One region of the Paenibacillus bovis genome, then DNA from elsewhere that is predicted to be linked to it. Evidence: predicted binding sites of a transcription regulator. Region 1 holds the regulator's gene; the other holds the start of a gene.
The links. Region 1 encodes NrdR, which represses ribonucleotide reductase genes. Its sites were predicted from a motif close to AACACNATATATNGTGTT; they were not measured.
Positions count from the first base shown of each region.

Region 2: a site for NrdR is predicted at 1,581-1,598, ahead of nrdI (class Ib ribonucleoside-diphosphate reductase assembly flavoprotein NrdI). Genes of this name have one in related genera too.

Region 1 covers NZ_CP013023.1:2,343,826-2,354,043, forward strand. Annotated here, with positions in the region: gene AR543_RS09980 (methyl-accepting chemotaxis protein) at 1-296, shown strand, start outside; gene pstB (phosphate ABC transporter ATP-binding protein PstB) at 436-1,191, shown strand; gene phoU (phosphate signaling complex protein PhoU) at 1,336-1,995, shown strand; gene polA (DNA polymerase I) at 2,151-4,835, shown strand; gene mutM (DNA-formamidopyrimidine glycosylase) at 4,861-5,706, shown strand; gene coaE (dephospho-CoA kinase) at 5,716-6,312, shown strand; gene AR543_RS10010 (lytic transglycosylase domain-containing protein) at 6,309-6,884, shown strand; gene nrdR (transcriptional regulator NrdR) at 6,931-7,461, shown strand; gene AR543_RS10020 (serine hydrolase domain-containing protein) at 7,817-9,928, opposite strand; gene AR543_RS10025 (sensor histidine kinase) at 10,153-10,218, opposite strand, start outside.
Region 2 covers NZ_CP013023.1:1,693,969-1,704,186, forward strand. Annotated here, with positions in the region: gene AR543_RS07230 (glycoside hydrolase family 64 protein) at 1-357, opposite strand, end outside; gene AR543_RS07235 (hypothetical protein) at 601-1,212, shown strand; gene nrdI (class Ib ribonucleoside-diphosphate reductase assembly flavoprotein NrdI) at 1,807-2,175, shown strand; gene nrdE (class 1b ribonucleoside-diphosphate reductase subunit alpha) at 2,162-4,246, shown strand; gene AR543_RS07250 (VOC family protein) at 4,324-4,788, shown strand; gene nrdF (class 1b ribonucleoside-diphosphate reductase subunit beta) at 4,986-5,954, shown strand; gene AR543_RS07260 (hypothetical protein) at 6,427-6,906, shown strand; gene AR543_RS07265 (thioredoxin family protein) at 6,935-7,261, shown strand; gene AR543_RS07270 (GNAT family N-acetyltransferase) at 7,237-7,686, opposite strand; gene AR543_RS07275 (GntR family transcriptional regulator) at 8,412-8,801, shown strand; gene AR543_RS07280 (ABC transporter ATP-binding protein) at 8,794-9,699, shown strand; gene AR543_RS07285 (ABC transporter permease) at 9,674-10,218, shown strand, end outside.

The DNA of each region.
Region 1 (10,218 bases):
TTGCAGTGGTAGCAGGGGAGATGCGGCATTTGTCGAGCCGGATTACTGGATTGTCTGCCAATGTGACCCGGCTGCTCAGTAGCCTGAATGAGATGATCGGACAATCAGCGGAATACAGTCAGACAGCCGAGCGGACGATGGAGCGAAGTCTGACGTCGATTGTCCAGGCGGACCGTCTGTTTACCGAAATGGCTGCAGGTGCGGATGAGGCTTCTGCCCATGCGAATCAGCTGCTGGATCGTGCAGCCGAAGCGGCGCGCCTGACTGCTCTGGTATCTGCCGGACTGCAGGGCTGACAGGCAGCAGGAAGTTTTACATTCCCTTTACAATACGGGAGCTCTCGGTTTACAAATATCACTTATGATGTATAGATGCCAGTCGGAATCATAACCCGGTTGTGATTGCCGTACAAGAGAATCAAGGGAGTGTGACTCTGTGTCAGACATTATTCGCATTGAAGAATTGAATTTATATTATGAGAAGCATCATGCTCTTAAAAATATCGGACTTACTATTCAGGAAAAGGCAGTGACCGCTTTTATCGGACCGTCCGGCTGCGGTAAATCCACATTGCTGCGTACATTGAACCGCATGAACGACATGATCCCCGGTACACGGATCGAGGGTAAAGTAGAGATCGCCGGTTCCGACATTTACGGAGATAATGTGGAAGTAGAGGATCTGCGCCAGCAGGTGGGCATGGTCTTCCAGCAGCCCAATCCATTTCCCAAATCCATTTATGAAAATGTAGCCTATGGACCTCGTCTGCAGGGAATTACGTCCAAAGCGCAGCTGAACGAGATTGTGGAACGCAGTCTGCGGCAGTCTGCGCTGTGGGAAGAAGTCAAGGACTACCTCAAAAAGTCGGCACTGAGCCTGTCCGGCGGTCAGCAGCAGCGTCTGTGTATCGCACGCGCGATTGCGAGTCAGCCGGATATTCTGCTGATGGATGAGGCGACTTCTGCCCTTGATCCTATCTCTACTCTCAAAATTGAAGAGTTGACGCAGGATCTCAAAAAGGATTACACCATCGTTATGGTTACCCATAACATGCACCAGGCAGCACGGATCTCCGACCAGACGGCCTTTTTCCTGAATGGAGAAGTGGTAGAGTCCACGGATACGACAGAGATGTTCTCGAATCCGACCGATTCCCGCACGGAAGATTATATCTCCGGCCGATTCGGCTGAGGGCAGCAGGTCTTTGCTTGTTGAATAGCTGACCGCTTCAAGCCAGCACCGGAAAGGATACACTGTCGTCCGGGCGCAGAAACCGACCAACTGTCATAAGTGGTGTAATCTGCATTATTCAACCAGCCCAGAGGAGGATTATGAATGCCTAACCGCAAAGGATTTGATGAAAGTCTCGATGAACTCCGGCATCTACTTACCGCCATGGGAGATCATGTGATCGAGGCACTGGAAGATGCGGTAAAGTCACTGCAGACCATGGACACGGCCAAAGCCAAAGCCGTCGTGGACAATGACTATCGCCTGAATGAAATGGAAGAGAAGATCATGGATATCGGTTCCCGCCTGATTGTGACCCAGCAGCCGGTTGCCAAGGATCTGCGCCGCATCATTGTCGCATTCAAGATTTCCAGCGATCTGGAACGTATGGGAGATCTGGCACGTGACGTCGCCAAAGTTACTTTGCGTATGCAGGGCTCCAGCCTAAACAAGCTCCTGGTAGATATCCCGCGCATGTCCGATATCGTTATTCAGATGACCCGGGATTCCATTCAGTCCTATCTGGACGAAAATACGGATCTGGCTCACAAAGTGGGCAACGATGATGATCAAGTGGATCATATGTACAGCGGCATGATTCGTGAACTGCACCAGCATATGCTGGAGAATGCGGCAGACGGCCCGCAGGTGATGCTGCTCAATCTGACAGGACGCTATATCGAGCGAATCGCCGATCATGCGACCAATATCGGCGAAAGTGTTGTCTATCTGGTTACCGGTAGACGCCCGGATCTGAACAACTGACCAATTTCATCGCAATACCACCCAAGCACCGGAACTTATCCGGTGCTTTTGTTTTGGAAAAGGGGGCCTTGTGGTATCATAGAATAAGCGATGTTATCACTGAAGAACCTCAAAATACGGACTTGTACATGCACGCTTTGACTATAGGAGGATCTATGGAAAAATTTATGTTAATAGATGGAAATAGTATTATTTACCGCGCCTTTTTTGCTATGCAGCAGCCGATGACTACATCAAGCGGTATGCATACCAATGCGGTGTACGGATTTACCAATATGCTGCTGCGTTTGCTGGAAGAAGAGAAGCCGACTCATGTCATGGTCGCTTTTGATGCCGGGAAAATCACATTCCGTCACAGCAATTATCAGGACTACAAGGGAGGTCGTCAAAAGACACCACCTGAGCTGTCCGAGCAATTCCCGCTGCTCAAGGATTTGCTGACAGCCTTCGGCATTTCGCATTATCAGCTGGAAGGCTATGAAGCGGATGACATTATCGGTACCCTTTCCCTGCATGCCGAGCAAAAAGGCTGCGAAGTGATCGTCATCAGTGGCGACAAGGATATGCTGCAGCTGGCTTCCGAGCATGTCAAAATCGGTCTGACCCGCAAAGGTGTGAGCGATATTGAAGCCTACGGACCGGCCGAAGTACAGGAACGCTATGGTCTCACGCCGGCGCAGATTATCGATCTCAAAGGACTGATGGGCGATGCGTCTGATAATATTCCCGGTATTCCGGGTGTTGGCGAGAAAACAGCACTGAAGCTGCTGCATCAGTATGGAACTGTCGAAGAAGTACTGGAGCATACAAGTGAACTCAAGGGCAAAATGAAAGAGAAAATCGAAACCCATGCCGACGATGCACGCATGAGCAAGGAACTGGCGACTATTTTCCGCGAGGTGCCATTCGAGGCGACATGGGACAGCATGAAATACGAAGGGATACAGGCAGCTACTGCTGTATCCGCATTGCAAAAGCTTGAATTCAAATCGATTCTGCAGCGGCTGGATCTGTCGTCAGCAGCACCAGATGGTGTACTGGATCATCTCGATCTGGATGAAGCCGCCGGACAACAGGCTGAAGAACTGGCTGTTACAGTAATCGGCGAGGAAGAAATAGCCCAGTTGGAAGCGGCGCTGCCGCAGATTGATGTGGTGCATATCGAGAGCCGCGGAGATAATCCGCATCATGCCAGTCTGGTCGGTATCGTACTGTCTGCACCGGATCAATATTTCTTCCTGACTCCCGAGACACTCAAAAGTGAAGCCGCTGCTCCAATTCGCAGCTGGCTGGCCGATGAATCGATCCCCAAAGATGGTCATGATCTGCATCGCGCTGATCTGGTGCTGTTCTGGGACGATATTCCTTTTGCCGGGGCGCGGTTTGATATCCAGATTGCCGCATACCTGCTGGACCCTACCGATTCCGGTCAGAGCCTGAGCGTACTCGCTGGCCGCAGCGGTCTGCCGCAGCTGCCGGAAGATGAGACTGTATTTGGTAAAGGTGCGCGTTACAAAGTGCCGGAAGCAGATGTACTGAGCCTGCACCTGGCTCGCAAAACAGCGACGATTCGTCAGCTGGTGCCTCTGCAGCGTGAACAATTGGAGCAAAACGAGATGACCAGCCTGTTCGTAGACCTGGAGATGCCACTATCCCGAATTCTGGCGGATATGGAAAAGCAGGGCGTTGCCGTAAATGCGGATGAACTGCGTGCTCTTGGTAAGGAGTTCGAAGGTCAAATTAATAAGCTGGTTACACAAATCTATGAGCTGGCGGGCACCGCATTCAATCTGAATTCACCCAAGCAGCTCGGCGAAATTCTGTTTGAACGGCTTGGATTACCGGTAGACAAGAAAACAAAAACAGGTTATTCCACCAGTGCCGATGTACTGGAAAAACTGGCACCCTATCATGAGGTTGTGCAGCTGATTTTGAATTATCGCCAGCTCGCCAAGCTGCAATCCACTTATGTAGAAGGACTGCTCAAGGAGATTCATCCGAAATCGGGCAAAGTGCATACGTACTTCCGCCAGACGATTACGGCAACCGGACGATTGTCCAGCCAGTTCCCGAACCTGCAAAATATTCCGATTCGTCTCGAAGAAGGGCGCAAGCTGCGCAAAGTATTTGTGCCTTCCGAGCAAGGCTGGTCGATGCTGGCCGCGGATTATTCGCAGATCGAGCTGCGTGTACTGGCCCATATTTCCGATGATCCGAGACTGAAGGATGCGTTCCTGCACGATATGGATATTCATACCAAGACGGCGATGGATGTATTTGGTGTCGACCGTGAGCAGGTGGACAGCAATATGCGCCGCTCTGCCAAAGCGGTCAACTTTGGTATCGTGTATGGGATCAGCGATTATGGACTGTCCCAGAATCTGGACATTACCCGCAAGGAAGCAGCCGAATTTATCGCCCAGTATTTTGACGTATTCCAGGGCGTACGCCGTTATATGGATGATATCGTTACCGAAGCCAAAAAGAACGGCTATGTGAAGACGATGCTGGAACGCCGCCGTTATTTGCCGGAGATTCGTTCCTCCAACTTCAATTTGCGTTCTTTTGCCGAGCGTACAGCGATGAATACGCCAATTCAGGGAACCGCCGCCGATATTATCAAGCTGGCGATGGTGCATATGGACAAGGCGCTCAAAGATCGCAAGCTTAACAGCCGTATGCTGCTGCAGGTACATGATGAATTGGTATTTGAAGTACCTGCCGATGAGATGGAAGAAATGAAAACACTGGTACCACAGGTCATGAAGGAAGCACTGCAGCTGGCTGTTCCGCTCAAAGCGGACGTGAGCTATGGCTCCAACTGGTACGAAGCGAAATAGCATAAATAAAGGATAGGTGAATCATATGCCGGAATTGCCGGAAGTAGAAACAGTCAGACGCACTCTTAACAGCCTGGTCACCGGCAAGCAAATTGAACGGGTTACCGTATCGCTGCCACGTATTATCCAGCGGCCGGATGACCCGCAGCAATTTGCACTGGAACTGCAGGGACATACTATAGAAACCGTTGAACGGCGCGGCAAATTTTTGCGAATTGTAATGGACGGACTGGTTATGGTCTCCCATCTGCGGATGGAAGGACGCTATGGTGTATATGAACAAAATGAACCGGTAGAAAAACATACCCATGTCATTTTCCATTTTACCGATGGCACGGAATTAAGATACAAGGATGTACGTCAGTTCGGCACGATGCATCTGTTCAAAACCGGTGAAGATCTGGAATCCAAACCGCTGATGCAGCTCGGTCAGGAGCCGCTCGATCCGGAATTTACAACCGAGCAATTTATCCGCGTGATTGGCAAGCGCAAAACGATGATCAAACCGGTACTGCTCAATCAGGCGTACGTGGTAGGAATCGGGAATATCTATGTGGATGAGGCACTGTTCCGTGCCGGTATTCACCCGGAGCGTATCGCCGGCGACCTCAGCGAAGAACAGCTGATTCGTCTGCATGAAGCGATCGTCTCGACACTGACCGATGCGGTGGCAGCCGGTGGATCTTCCATCAAATCCTATGTGAATGGTCAGGGCGAAATGGGAATGTTCCAGCACAGTCTGCGCATCTATGGACGCAAAGCACAGCCCTGCTATGAATGCGGCACGTTGATCGAGAAAACGGTAGTAGGCGGCAGGGGTACCCATTTCTGTCCGGTCTGCCAGCCTCTTCCGATACGACAGAAACATTGAGGTGACAGCATGAATATAGGATTAACCGGAGGAATCGCTACGGGGAAAAGTACAGTCTCCGCCTGGCTGGTGCAGCATGGAGCTGCACTGGTCGATGCGGATCTGATCGCACGGGAAATCATGATGCCTGGTCACCCGGTACTGCAGCAGGTCAGGGAGCGTTTTGGAGCCCATATGCTGAATGAAGACGGTACACTGAACCGCAAGCAGTTGGGCGAGCATATTTTCACACATCCCGAAGAACGCCAGGCGCTCGAAGGCATTACCCATCCGGCGATTCGCGCCCTGATTCACAGCCGCGTAGCCGAGCTGGAAGCAGCCGATCCACAGCGACTGGTTATAGCGGATATTCCCCTGCTGCTTGAAGCGAGGGATGCTTATCGCTTTGATGAAATTATGGTCGTATATGTACCGCGCGAGATTCAGTTGCAGCGACTGATGCAAAGAGATGGATTGACAGCGGAGCAAGCAGAGAAGCGGCTGGCTGCGCAGATGGATATCGAGGAGAAAAAGCGGATAGCGGATATTGTGATTGATAACAGCGGCACACCGGAACAGACACAGCAGCAGCTGCAGCAGTTCTGGGAGAGCAAGAGGTTAGTATGAATCAGCTCAAACGGAAACTGATCCGCAAACGGATTTTGCTGCCGCTGTTTCTGGTTGTGCTGGTGCTGGTCCTGTTTAATACGCGCTGGCTGGCCTGGATCTATCCCATCGAATTCAAAAATGAAATTCGTGCCCATGCTTCGGCATATCAGGTCGATCCGTTCCTGATTGCTTCCATTATCCGGGTGGAGACCAATTTCCAGCCCAGTATGGAATCGAAAAAGGGTGCGCTTGGCGTCATGCAGTTAATGCCGGATACCGCCCAGTGGGTAATGGACAAGGCTCATCTGAACAATGTATCGATGGAGACCGTCAAGCACGATGCTGATCCCAATATCGAGATCGGTACGTGGTATCTGGGCAACCTGATGCAGCAGTTCGGCGGCAATGAGATCGCGGTGATCGCAGCCTATAATGCCGGCCCGAGCAAGGTCAAAAGCTGGATCAGCAGTGGTCAGTGGGATGGTACGCTAGAGCATGCCAAAGATATTCCCTATGGCGAGACGAGACATTATGTGCAACGTGTATTATATTATTATAAGCAATATACCAAATTATATGACGCCTTCTGAATAGATGGAACAAACGGCATAAAGGGAAAGGAAGGTGACACTGGAAGTGAAATGCCCCTATTGTGGTCACAACGGAACAAAAGTGCTGGATTCCCGTCCAGCCAATGACAACAAGTCGATCCGCCGCAGGCGGGAATGCGAGAGCTGCAGCCGACGCTTTACTACATTCGAGATGGTCGAGGTTGCGCCGCTGATCGTAATCAAAAAAGACGGTAGCCGCGAGGAATTCAGCAGGGACAAGCTACTGCGCGGATTGATTCGTGCGTGCGAGAAACGTCCGGTATCGGTCGACCAGCTGGATGCAATTGTCTCGGAGGTTGAGAAAAGTCTGTATGCGACAGCACTGGCTGAGGTAGAGAGCCGGGCTGTAGGCGAGCTGGTGATGGAACAGCTATATCCGGTAGATGAAGTGGCTTATGTACGCTTTGCCTCGGTTTATCGTCAGTTCAAGGATATTAGCATGTTTATGAAAGAACTGGAAGGGCTGCTGAATGATGATTCCAAGCAGGACAAAAAGCCTTCCATCAAGCAGGATGCGATTCTGCCCCAGCATAATCGGGAACGTGAAGACCAATAATTCGAACCTGCTGCTTTCTGTATAAGAAAAAGCAACAAAGAAGCATCACCGCTTGGAGTTTCCGAATAAGGAAGCAGATAGCAGTGATGCTTTTTGCGTAGACAGCATGATTGGTGCCATAACAACAGAAGAATCAGATTAGATAACCTTTTGCCTATTGTCAAAATAAAGACCAAAGCATACAGGCAAAAAAAGACCGCATTCCTGCTTTACTTCTCTGGCGAAAGAGAGTAGACAGGAATGCGGTTTATTAATTTGCGGCTGGATTCGATAGATTCTAAAAGGAAAGGATGACTATGATTCCAGTCGCAGGTGGTATGGAAATTCCGATATTTCGGTATCTATCTTCGAATATTTAGTGGCTCAGAGAGATCTTGAATGAGTCACCAGCTTTACCGCCGAATACGATCATGCCGCTTTCCGGCAGCTTGGTACTGTGACCGCCATTCACGACGGAGGAGTAGACAGTTTGTCCTTTGTTATCATACACGACAAATCCTGCTCCTTTTGGAAGCGTTACATTGATTTTCTGACTGGCAGTCTTTTTGTCCAGCTTCATCCATTTGGCACGGTGATCGGCCGGAACTTTTACGGACGAAGAAGAAGCAGGCAGCGTAGACACTGCGTCTTTGCTAATAAAGGATTGTCCATTGATCTCCATATATTCAGTTTTGCCCTGACGGGAGAAATTCAGATCAAACGTATCGCGTCCGGACATAACCGGAATCTGCATGATATTAACACTTTTGTTCGCATTAACGATTTTGGTACCCAGCGCATAACCGAGGCTGGTGTCTGCCTGGATCGTTTTGCTGATTTCGGTCGGGATCAGATAAAAGCCCGAATTGATTTTTTCGTCGGTATTGTAATAGGTTTTGCCGTTACGCTGCTGCCATGTTTTTTTGACTGCAGCAGGCAGAGTCTGCTTGTCCAGTTTTTGACCGACATACAGAGCCATCTGGGATTGCTCCAGTTCAGGTATATTGAGATAAGCGTTTAGCTTCAGATAGGTATGGCCGTTTTTCTGGCGTTCAAAGCTGGCGAGAGCAGAACCGTCTTCACTGCGGAACTTACCTTTGCCTGCATAGATATACTGCTGTTCCGGAATCATGCCGGACATTTGCGTAGCCAGTTTGAATTTTCCATTGCGGATCTGAACATCAAAAGTCTCGCCGACTGTACCATAAGTGCCGTTATACTTTTTCATATCGGCTGGCATAGCGATCTTGCTGGCTGCCGGGAACTGCTGGTCTGGCAGAATACGTTTAATGGTGCCTTTGTCCTTCAGTACATGCAGCATTACTTCGCTGGCTACCGCTTCATTGTACATAGAGGAACCGCCGGATGTTAATACCGCCATACTGAGTCGCTGCTCCGGTACGCTGATCAGGCTCGCATGATACATGAGGGTATCGCCGCCTTTGGATACGGCTTTTAATCCATAACGGTCAAAGGGGGACAGCTGTACCGCATCCCAGCCCAGCCCATAGTTGAAAATATTGCTTGTCTCGGATACCCACATGCCGCTGCGATACTCTGGACGGGTCATCGCCTGGGTCGAAGCCGTGGAGAGGAGATCAGGACGCTGTCCAGTGAGTACTTCGGCAAATTTAACGACATCTTCTGCCGTGGAATATACGCCGCCGGTACCAATAATATTGGTATTTTCGACCGGCAAAGCCTTGTCAGTCAAGGTAGGAAAGTACGTCTTTACCAGGCGACTCCGGTCAAATTGATCCAGTGGTGTCAGTGTCGACTTCAGCTGTAGAGGCTTGCTGATGCGCTCCTGGATAAACTGCGGATAACTTTGGCCGCTGACTTTGGCAACCATAAGTTCAAGCAGCTGGAAGCTGTCATTGGAATAAACGGAGAAGGCACCCGGATCAGCTTTCAACGTCTCGTTTTGCAGCGCGGGCAGCAGATTGTCGCGATTAATTGTATTATTGTCATTGAACAGAATAGAGTTGCCGTAATGACTGCCGTACAGTCCGGAAGAGTGATTCATCAGAATACGTGGTGTAATCTGTTTGTACCGTTCATCCTTCATTTTGAATTCCGGCAAGTAATCGGTCAGTGGACGATCGATATCGATTTTGCCCTCTTCAGCCAGCATCATCGTTGCTGCTGTCACATACATTTTGCTTGTCGAACCGATACCGAACATATCCTCTTTGCCAATCTTGCTGTTACCCTTGCGCCCGGAGGTACCGGCGCTGCCGGAGAGAACGATTTTGCCATGATCCATTACGGCGTATTGCACACCGGTCACGCCGTATTTATCCAGCAGGATCTGGGCCAGCTGCTGCGCCCGGGATGAGGTGTTAGCTGTAACAGTCTGCGGCTGGGAAGCAGATGCTGCGTGGGCTTTGGTTTGTTCAGCAGCAGAGATACTGCCGGATGGCAGTAATGCCGAAGTAACGATAACGATACTTAGCAGACATTTGCTGACTGTATTGATTGTTTTCATTGTATTCATTCCTTTCGGTAGTTAGTCAGATGTATTCTCATCTGTGCATAACCGAAGCATACCGCAGATCCGAATCGATAAAGCGAAAATGGGCTGAAACGAATATCTTTGTCCCTGAATGGCAAAAAAAGAACCGGCATAAGCACCGGTTCATCGCAGGATGTATTATATTTTTTGCAGGAGATACCGTATCTATTACCTGGGAGCATGTCCTATCATTCTTGCTACTCTTCATAAAAAGGAAGCACAACCATGCTTTCGACCCGGTGATTATGGTTCTCGATCGTCAT
Region 2 (10,218 bases), 650 kb from region 1:
CGTGCTGTAGATATTGGCATAATTCACGCCGTTCTTGGTCAGATGCCCTGGAGCATCATTCAGTGCTGCGGAGATCGGCTGTAGCTGACCCGTGCTGGTCAGGTAACTCCACTGCTTGGTCTCCGGATTAATGCCCAGGATGCCCCAGTAGACGCGATTATCCGGATAGGCTCCATTGGTGGCATTCATAACTTTGAACGTCATCACGCCCTTGCCGGAAGGCGCAGGGATAGAGGAAGCCGGTATGGAACCGACCGAAGGTGCAGCAGCAGAGACAGAGGATGTGGACAGGGGCGATAACCCGCACACCATAATTAGAACAGCGAGCAATACATACTTGAAGACTGAATTCTTCATAAACAACCTCCTTATTTTTGTATACGCTTTCAGTTTCGTTATTAATTATTACAATATATGGAATTGAATTCAATCGAAAAGCATGTGTATTTCTCAGGAAAGCATGTGCATTTTTCAGTTGGATAGGGTTCTCTTCAAATCGTCCGGACTTCCAATGCGGTTGTTGCTGCAGAAAGAGAAAGTTATACTTGAGAATCAAGATCTATCATGAAATGAGATTTCCCAAAAAAGGAGGAGCAATTGATGAAACGTTTTGTCGATCCTTTGTTTGAGCCGTACTCTGTTCCTTATGTACTGGCCCGAAAGGGCAGTATCGTGGTGAAGTGTCCCAAATGTCAAAGTGCTGCTTATATCGGAGCCGATTCCAATAAAGAGAATATCGAGCTTTTTTGTCATTCCTGCTTTTACCGGAAGCCGATGGAGCCGGATTATACGTATTCTGCTGCAGCGATCTGCACGGCCTGCGAATGCTGGTTCAACGAATCGGTCAAAGATGAACGTCAATTTACCCAAAAACATGTACATATTATTTGTCCGGCATGCCATACGGATAATATCGTAGAGCTCCACAAACGAGAAAGTTCCGTCTGGAATGGATCGGACATACGTAATGGACGCGATCCCTTTTTTGATCAGGAATTGTATTTCCTTGATTATTATCGCGGCAAGATGGTCTGGGCGGTTAACCGCGAGCATCTTACCTATCTAATCGACTATATTTCGGCAAATTTACGCGAAAGGCCGAATTCCAGCCATGTACGCACAGCTTCCTACCGGCTGCCCAAGTATATGAAAGAGGCCAAAAATCGCAATGACTTGATTCGTCTGCTGCAGCGTATGCAGCGAAAAAAATGAGTGTCTCTGACCAACGGACAGACTGCCTTCCAGGATAAACCGCTATCATGGAGCGCTACAAATGACAGGTCAAAAAAATCTATATTTTTATATAAGTTTCATTTGCTTTTTCATGTTGAAAGCAGTAAAATTTTAAACTTGAGTGTCTATCGTGATGACTGTCTAACTTCATTTCATAATCTGGAAATGATAGTAAAGATGGTTTGAAAAAACACACTAGATATAGTGTGTCAAGTGAATTATTTTTTTGAATAGTTTTCACCAGATAGGTAGCGTTCAAATAAGCCGGAATACATGGAGATTTTACTTGTTATCTGCTTTTTACGGCTATTTTGGATGCTGCTTTCTCGCTGGTTGGTCCTATTGACAACACTATATATAGCGTTTAAAGTTTAGAACAGCTCCTACATATTGCGTTACGGAATGTTTTAACGTGCGGTATATGGGTAATGCTTGTTAAGAGAAATTAAGCTGGAGCAGCAAGGCTTTTCAGTGCTTTGTTGCTTCGGAAACGCGTATGTCGATGACAGTTCTTTATTTATAAAGAACTGTCATCGACACTATATATTGAGTGAGAAGGAGATGTCATCCCACATGCTGATTGCATATGATTCCAAGACAGGCAATGTCAAACGGTTTATCGGAAAATTGAAAAATGCATCGGTGCAGGCCGTACAGATTGAAGAGGCGCTGCAGCTGAATGAACCATTCGTATTAGTCACCTACACAACCGGCTTCGGTCAGGTTCCTGAGAAGGTGACTCATTTTCTGGAAAAAAACCATGGCCGTCTGCTTGGCGTAGCAGCCAGCGGCAACCGTAACTGGGGCGAGAACTTCGGCAAGAGTGCAGATTTGATATCGGAGCGCTATGGCGTTCCGGTCGTATATAAATTTGAACTATCCGGCACTACAGGAGACGCACAACGATTCGTACAGGAGGTAGAGAAAATTGCGGCATATTGAATTGAACAACCTATTGATGCAGCGTGATGATAACGGATTTTTCCGTTTGGATAAAGATAAAGAAGCAGTACAGGAATACATGAAGGAAGTGGATGAGAAGAGTATCCATTTCGCGGACACATCGTCCAAAGTACGTTATATGATCGACAATGATTACTATGAGGACATGTACCAGCATTACACTGCACAGGATGTGGAGGAAGTATATGCGATTACACATAGCTATAACTTCCAGTTCCCTTCCTATATGGCAGCTTCCAAGTTCTACAAGGACTACGCGGTAAAAACAAATGACCGTGCGAAGTACCTGGAGCACTATCCGGATCGTGTAGCCGTTGTAGCACTGCATCTCGGACGCGGTAATGCCGACAATGCCAAGACGCTGGCACGTTCCATGATGGAACAGCGTCTGCAGCCGGCTACACCGACATTCCTGAATGCCGGCAAGAGTCGCCGTGGAGAGATGGTATCCTGTTTCCTGCTGGAAATGGATGATTCCCTGAACTCAATCAACTATGTACTGAATACCTGCATGCAGCTGTCCAAAATCGGCGGCGGTGTAGCGGTTAACCTGTCCAAGCTTCGTGGACGCGGCGAGCCAATCAAAGGCGTCGAAGGCGCAGCCAAAGGCATCATGCCTGTTCTGAAACTGATGGAGGATGCTTTCTCCTATGCCGACCAAATGGGTCAACGTAAAGGCTCCGGCGCAGCATACTACAACATCTTCGGCTGGGATATCCTGGAGTTCCTGGACAGCAAGAAAATCAATGCGGACGAGCGTACTCGCCTGAAAACACTGTCGATCGGTCTGATCGTGCCGAACCGCTTCTACAAGCTGGCAGCGGATAACGAGCTGCTGCATGTATTTGCTCCATACAGCGTATACAAAGCATACGGCAAGCACCTCGACGATATGAACATCGACGAAATGTACGATACGCTGATGGCAGACGACCGTGTCAAGAAAAAAGCAATCATGAGCGCACGCGATATGCTGACCAAGATTGCCAGCACTCAGCTGGAATCCGGCTATCCTTATATTATGAACAAAAGTAACGCCAACAAATTCCATGCCCTGAACGGCATCGGATCGGTGAAAATGTCCAACCTGTGCACAGAGATCTTCCAACTGCAGGAAACGACTGAAATTATGGACTACGGTGTAGATGATATTATCCGCCGCGATATCAGCTGTAACCTCGGTTCCCTGAATATCGTAAACGTTATGGAACTGGGCAAAATCCGCGAATCCGTGCATGAAGGCATCATGGGTCTGACTTCTGTCAGCGATATGACCAATATCGCCAATGCACCGGGTGTAGCCAAAGCCAACCGCGAGATGCATTCTGTAGGTCTGGGCGTTATGAACCTGCACGGCTATCTGTCCAAAAACAAAATCGCCTACGAGAGCGAAGATGCAATCGACTTCGTACGTACGTTCTTTATGATGATGAACTTCTACTCCCTGGAGAAGAGCATGGAGATCGCCCGCGAGACTGGCAAAACATTTATGGACTTTGATAAATCCGACTATGCAAGTGGTGTGTACTTTGACCGTTATCTGGCGACCGACTACCGTCCGTCCAAGCCACGTGTACAAGAACTGTTTGGCAGCATGTACATCCCGACGCCGGCAGACTGGCAGAACCTCAAAGCCGATGTAATGAAAAATGGTCTGTACCATGCCTACCGTCTGGCGATTGCGCCGACAGCAAGCATTTCCTATATCCAGAATGCTACATCCAGCGTAATGCCGATTGTAGAACAGATCGAGACACGTACGTATGCGAACTCGACCACATACTATCCAATGCCGTACATGCAGCAGGATAACTATTTCTACTACAAATCCGCTTATACTATGGATCAATTCAAAGTACTGGATCTGATCGCCGAGATTCAGCAGCACGTCGATCAAGGGATCTCTACGGTCCTGCACGTAAGCAGTGACGTTACGACTCGTCAGCTGGCTCGTTACTATCTGTATGCAGCACACAAAGGTCTGAAATCCCTGTATTACACTCGTACCAAGCGTCTGACAGTCGAAGAGTGCATCAGCTGCTCCGTATAATAGCTATTTTATATACGATTTGATCTGCTTGATTCATAAAGCTATCCGCCGCTTGAACAAAGTAAAGGATGAACGCAATGATTAAAGGCATTTTCGAAACGCATATTAATGTAAGTGATGTCGAGCGGTCGGCTGCTTTTTATGAGCGTCTGCCCGGCATTACACTCCTGCATGAAGACACGGCTCGCAAAAGCCGATTTTACTGGGTCGGCGCACCCGGCGTGAGTATGCTGGGAATTCGCGAGAATTATCCGACTCCACTTGTACAGCGTCAGCATTTTGCTTTTCGTGTAGAACTGGATGATTTGAGATCTGCCCGTGAAGAACTGTCTCGTCTGGGAATACCGACAGAGAACTTTCATGGTGAAGATGCAGCGCAGCTAATGGTATTTCCATTTATGCCTGCCGTCTCGATTTACTTTGACGATCCGGATGGACATTCTATTGAATATCTGGCGATGCTGGACGATGAGCCAAGACCCGATCTGCCGATTATGTCTTGGCAGGAATGGGATCATCTGCACGGACGTACGGAATCGTAATTTCAAAAGGGTACCACTTGTAAAATGACATAAATATTATCTAATCCGCCACTGGCATAAATATAAATATTGGATTTTTACCTTGCAGTATGCAACAGAAGCGTATCACCCTTCTTCTTGCATACTGTAGTCTTGTTATGATAAAAACAGCTACTGTTTCACTACATAACGACAGGTAAGAGAAAGGGGCACAACACATGAGTGAGCCAATCAAAGCAGTCAACTGGAACCGTCCGGATGACGATTTTTCCCTGATGTTCTGGAACCAGAACATTATGCAATTCTGGACCGATGACGAGATTCCACTGTCCGATGACAAAATGTCCTGGATTCAGCTGAGCGATCTGGAACGTCAAACCTATATGAAAGTCCTCGGCGGACTGACCCTGCTGGATACCATCCAGGGTGGCGTCGGTATGCCACAAATTCTGGAGCATGTAGACGGCTTGCAGCGCAAAGCGGTACTGGGCTTTATGGCAATGATGGAGCAGATTCATGCCAAGTCTTACAGCAGCATCTTCACGACGCTGTCTTCAACGGAAGAGATCGACGAGATCTTCAAATGGGTCGAAGAGCATCCGCGTCTGCAGACCAAAGCGGAGACGATCCGTCAGTACTACACCAACATCAATTCTCCGAAAGAACTGTTCCTGGCAATGGCTGCTTCCGTACTGCTGGAGAGCTATCTGTTCTATAGCGGCTTCTTCTATCCGCTGTATCTGGCGGGCCAAGGCAAAATGACTTGCAGCGGCGAGATCATTGACCTGATCCTGCGTGACGAGAGTATCCATGGTGTATACGTGGGTGTACTGGCACAGGAGATCTACAACGAGCTGGACGAATACGAGCAAAAAGACGCGTACGAGACACTGGAAGGCCTGTTCCGTTATCTGCATGAGAACGAAGAAGGCTATACAGCCGAGATCTACGACGCGATCGGCCTGACAGACGAAGTGAATGTGTTCCTGCGCTACAATGCGAATAAAGCATTCATGAACCTGGGCTTTGATCCGCTGTTCCCGGAAGAAGAAGTGAACCCGATTGTCTTCAACGGTATTAGCACGCATACCAAGCAGCATGACTTTTTCTCCAAAAAAGGAAACGGTTATGTACGCGCAATGAATGTAGAGCGTCTGACTGATGAGGACTTCAAATTCGATTTTTAATCTAAAATAGAGACGATATACAAAAAACTGGCTTATATTTTATACAGATACAGATACAGATACAGATACAGATACAGATACAGATAGACCTGTAGAGATTAAAAGGTTAGCTATAGAGAAAAGATAAAAATTGCCGAGCATACCATACAGATAGAGAGAGATAAAATAACGGATGTGAAGCATCGTAAGTGTTCAAAAGGGGATAAGAGAAGGCTGTCTTGCTGCGTAATTTGCAGACAAGGCAGCCTTCTTACGTATGAAATATAACGCATACACATACACATGAAGTATGATCTATTTAGAAGAATGATGCACACAGAAATTTATAAATTGTTATCACACAAATTTCCGTGTGAATAGCATGTAAATAATAACTATACATGCATATACATATAAATTATCTTCGTTTTGTAATCGCTCTCAGAAGCGTATAAAATAGGGACAATACTATTATTTAGAGGAGGCAATAAGCATGGGAATGACAGGAATCTATTATGTAGAAAAAGATAATTTGCAGACTGTTCTGGCTGGGGACCCCAGTCGGCCCGACCTGGATATCGATAAAACATGGAGTCTGATCGCGGATATGTTTCCGGATATTCCATTTGTGCCGGTACAGGATCAGTATAAGATCGACAGCCAATTGACCGAATTTGGTACTTTCTATCTGCCGCCGCATCAGGTCGCCCAGATGGCTGAATCGATTCCGGTCGTACGTCAGCGGGAAGCGCTGGAGCAGCGTATCGATTTTGACCGCTGGAAAGCCAGTACTCAGCAAAGCCCGGACGATGTGGAAGACAATGCGATGATGATCTTTTTCTTTGCGATCAATGAAAATGATACGTACGAGGAGATCGTGGAAGACTATCTGATGCCGTATCTAAATCAGGTCTTTGATCTGTATCTGGATGCAGCCAGCAAAGGTCAAGGCATCGTGTTTGCTATTTTCTAGGGCAGTTTGGAAAGGGGATCGACAAGCAATGAAATCGTTAAACAGCGTAGAGCAGGTGAGAGAAGAGATTCAAAGCAAACGCCTGCAGCTGCTTTTGCTTAAAATGCATAACTGTAGTGTCTGTGAAGCTGTCCAGCCCCAGACTGCACGACTGTTGGAAGATTACCCACAGATTGCTGGTGCCTACATCTATGTAGAAGATGCACCAGAGCTGGCTTCCGAGTATCTAATCTTTACTTCACCGGTACTCATACTGTTCTATGAAGGCAAGGAAGTATACAGGGCAGCACGATTTATCCGTTTTGCCGAGCTGGAGCAGCAGCTGGAAGGCTATGCTTCACTGCTGGAATCATGATGTGAAGTGCTGGAAGAAGCGGCATAGACGCGTTCCATAATCACATAGCTTTTGCCGCCGCGAACAAAAGAATCGCCGGTAGGAAGAAGACCGAATTTGCTATAGAATCCGGTCTTTTCTGTGCGCGCATTACAATAAATCCGCTGTACACCGGCTTGCTTGGCCTGCTGTATGGTATACGAGAGCAGCTGACTGCCATAACCCTGTCCCTGCTGTCCAGCAAGTGTAGCAAATTTACGGAATTGAGCTTCATTGTTCTCGATAAATAGAGAAATAACAGATACCAGCTGGTCACTGACAAACAAACCATAATGCTGGCCCATCTCGTCATCTTTTAATTTTATATAATCCAGTTCCCGATCTGGCCACATGACTTCATGGCGGAGTTTCCAGGCTTGTTCTTTGGTGATCATTTGAATGGACATGATGTATTCTCCTTTGTTTGCACATGAAAATAGTAAATTTGGCAGGTGGGTACGTAGGTAGATATAGATATAGATATAGATATAGATATAGATGTGGATCGCATTCGGGTTGGGGTGCGTACAGCGCTACGGGAAGGAATTCTACCGGCGACCTCCGGTTAAGAATGGATATTTGGAATGACCGCTTGCAGCGGACAATATCCATTCTTAAATGTCGGTCTATGGCAGAAGTTCCTTCCCTTCGCTATGTGCTGTTGCATCATGGTAGTGACATTTCAAAGGAAATCTGAAGAGCGATAAATGGATAGACTGTTCTTTTTGATAAGTTATCTGGTATTTCGTAACTAATTTCTCGTATTTTGTATTTCTGTATCCCCGATCATATTTCCTTCAAACACAGAGCGGAGAAAAGAGAATTCTGCCAGCGCCCGACATTTAAGAAGGGAGATCGACCGATAACATCGGTCATTCAGGATCTCCTTTCTTAACCGGAGGAAGCGGTAGAATCTCTTTGCGTAGCGGATTGACCTTCAAACCACCTCTTAATCTTTTCAAAAATAAAGTCACTCCACACATCCAATTTCTCTACAAATCCAGCTTTCTCTTGCTATATAGCTCATCTCATTTCATCCCATTCCAATAAAAATCAAATCCCAGTCATTGACAATTACACTAAACTGTATTAATAATAGTAGTACAGTTAATACAGTGAAGGGAGGAACCACATGTTTGAACTGGATGTACGCAGTCGCAAGCCCATTTATGAGCAGCTGATGGACAAAATTAAGGAAATGATTCTGTATGGCATTCTCAAGCCGGATGAGCAGCTACCTTCGGTACGCACATTGTCGGCACAGTTGACCGTCAATCCCAATACCATCCAGAAAGCGTACCGGGAGCTGGAAAGAGAAGGGTATATTTACTCCCAGGCGGGTAAGGGAAGCTTTGTCGCTCCATCTCAGCAGCAGCCGGGTGCGGCGCAGCTGGCAGAGATGAAGGAACGGCTGCTCAAGCTGTTTGCCGAAGCGATCTATCTCGGCTTTACCAAATCAGACATTGAAAAGCTGTATCAACAGACCATGGAAGAACAAGAGAGGGGGAAGAGCAGTGATTGAGATTAAGCAGCTGACCAAGATTTTTGAAGGCGAACGGGCAGTGGACGATGTATCACTAACCGTACATAAAGGCTCCATCTTCGGATTGCTCGGCTCCAATGGTGCCGGCAAGACGACACTGCTCAAGACGGTAGCAGGTATTTACCGGGCAGATCGAGGACAGGTACTGCTGGAAGGACAGCCGATCTATGAGCATCCCGGGAGCAAGCAGCGAATGATTTTTCTGGCAGATCAGCCTTACTTTTTTGCACAGACATCGATTAAGCAGATGGCTGTATTTTATCGTGCGATGTATCCCAACTGGGATGAGCAGCGTTTCCAGCAGCTCGCGCAGGCATTCAAAACAATTCCGCTCAAGCGCAAGCTGCATCGTCTGTCCAAAGGCATGCAGCGGCAAGCATCGTTATGGCTGGCACTCAGCTGCAAGCCCGATGTACTTATTCTGGATGAGCCGATCGACGGGCTTGATCCGGTCATGCGCAGACAGGTCAAAAATTTGCTGTTCCAGGAAGTAGCAGACCGCGAATTGACCGTTATCATCTCTTCACATAACCTGCGTGAAATCGAAGATATGTGTGACCATGTAGGAATTATGCATCAGGGACGTCTATTGATCGAAAAAGAACTCGACGATCTGAAAGCCGCCAGCCATAAAATCCAGATCGCTTTCCGCGATCCAAGGCATGAACAGGCAATCTCCGGACTGCTGGAGATTCTGCACAAGGAAGAACGAGGCAGCGTAGGGACCTATATTATCAAAGGTACGGTCGAACGGATTACCGAGGTGATTCAGGCGTACCAACCCTATGTATTCGACGTATTGCCAATGACACTGGAAGAGATATTTATATACGAAATGGGGGATGCCGGTTATGACGTTCAACCACTACTTCTTTAACCGGGGATTATGGATGCATGCCTGGCGCCAGAGCGGATGGATCGGAATTATTTATTTGCTGGCGATGATCTTCTCCGGACCAATGCTGCTGCTGTCCACAAATTCGACTTATGAATATCGGAGAGATGCTCGTGTACTGGATTATATGTTTCAAGAAGATGGAGAAATCGCTATTCTGTTTACTTTTTCCATGTCCATATTAATAGCCATTTTCTTGATGAGATACATACAGTCAAAACGAGCAGTCGAAATGTTCCATAGTCTGCCTGTACGCCGCGAACATCTGCTGACTGTACCACTGGTAGCCGGGCTTGCCATGCTCATTGTACCGATATGGATTGCCGCGCTTATTAGTGGGTCGATGGCTGGAAATCTAGACTATGTTGTTTTTACGGGTGATCAAGTAATCGACTGGGCAGTATCTTTGACAGTCATAAGTTTATTCTTCTTTACTTTTACAATGTTTGTGGGAATGTGTATCGGCCAGTCCATTTTACAAATCATCGTTACTTTTATATT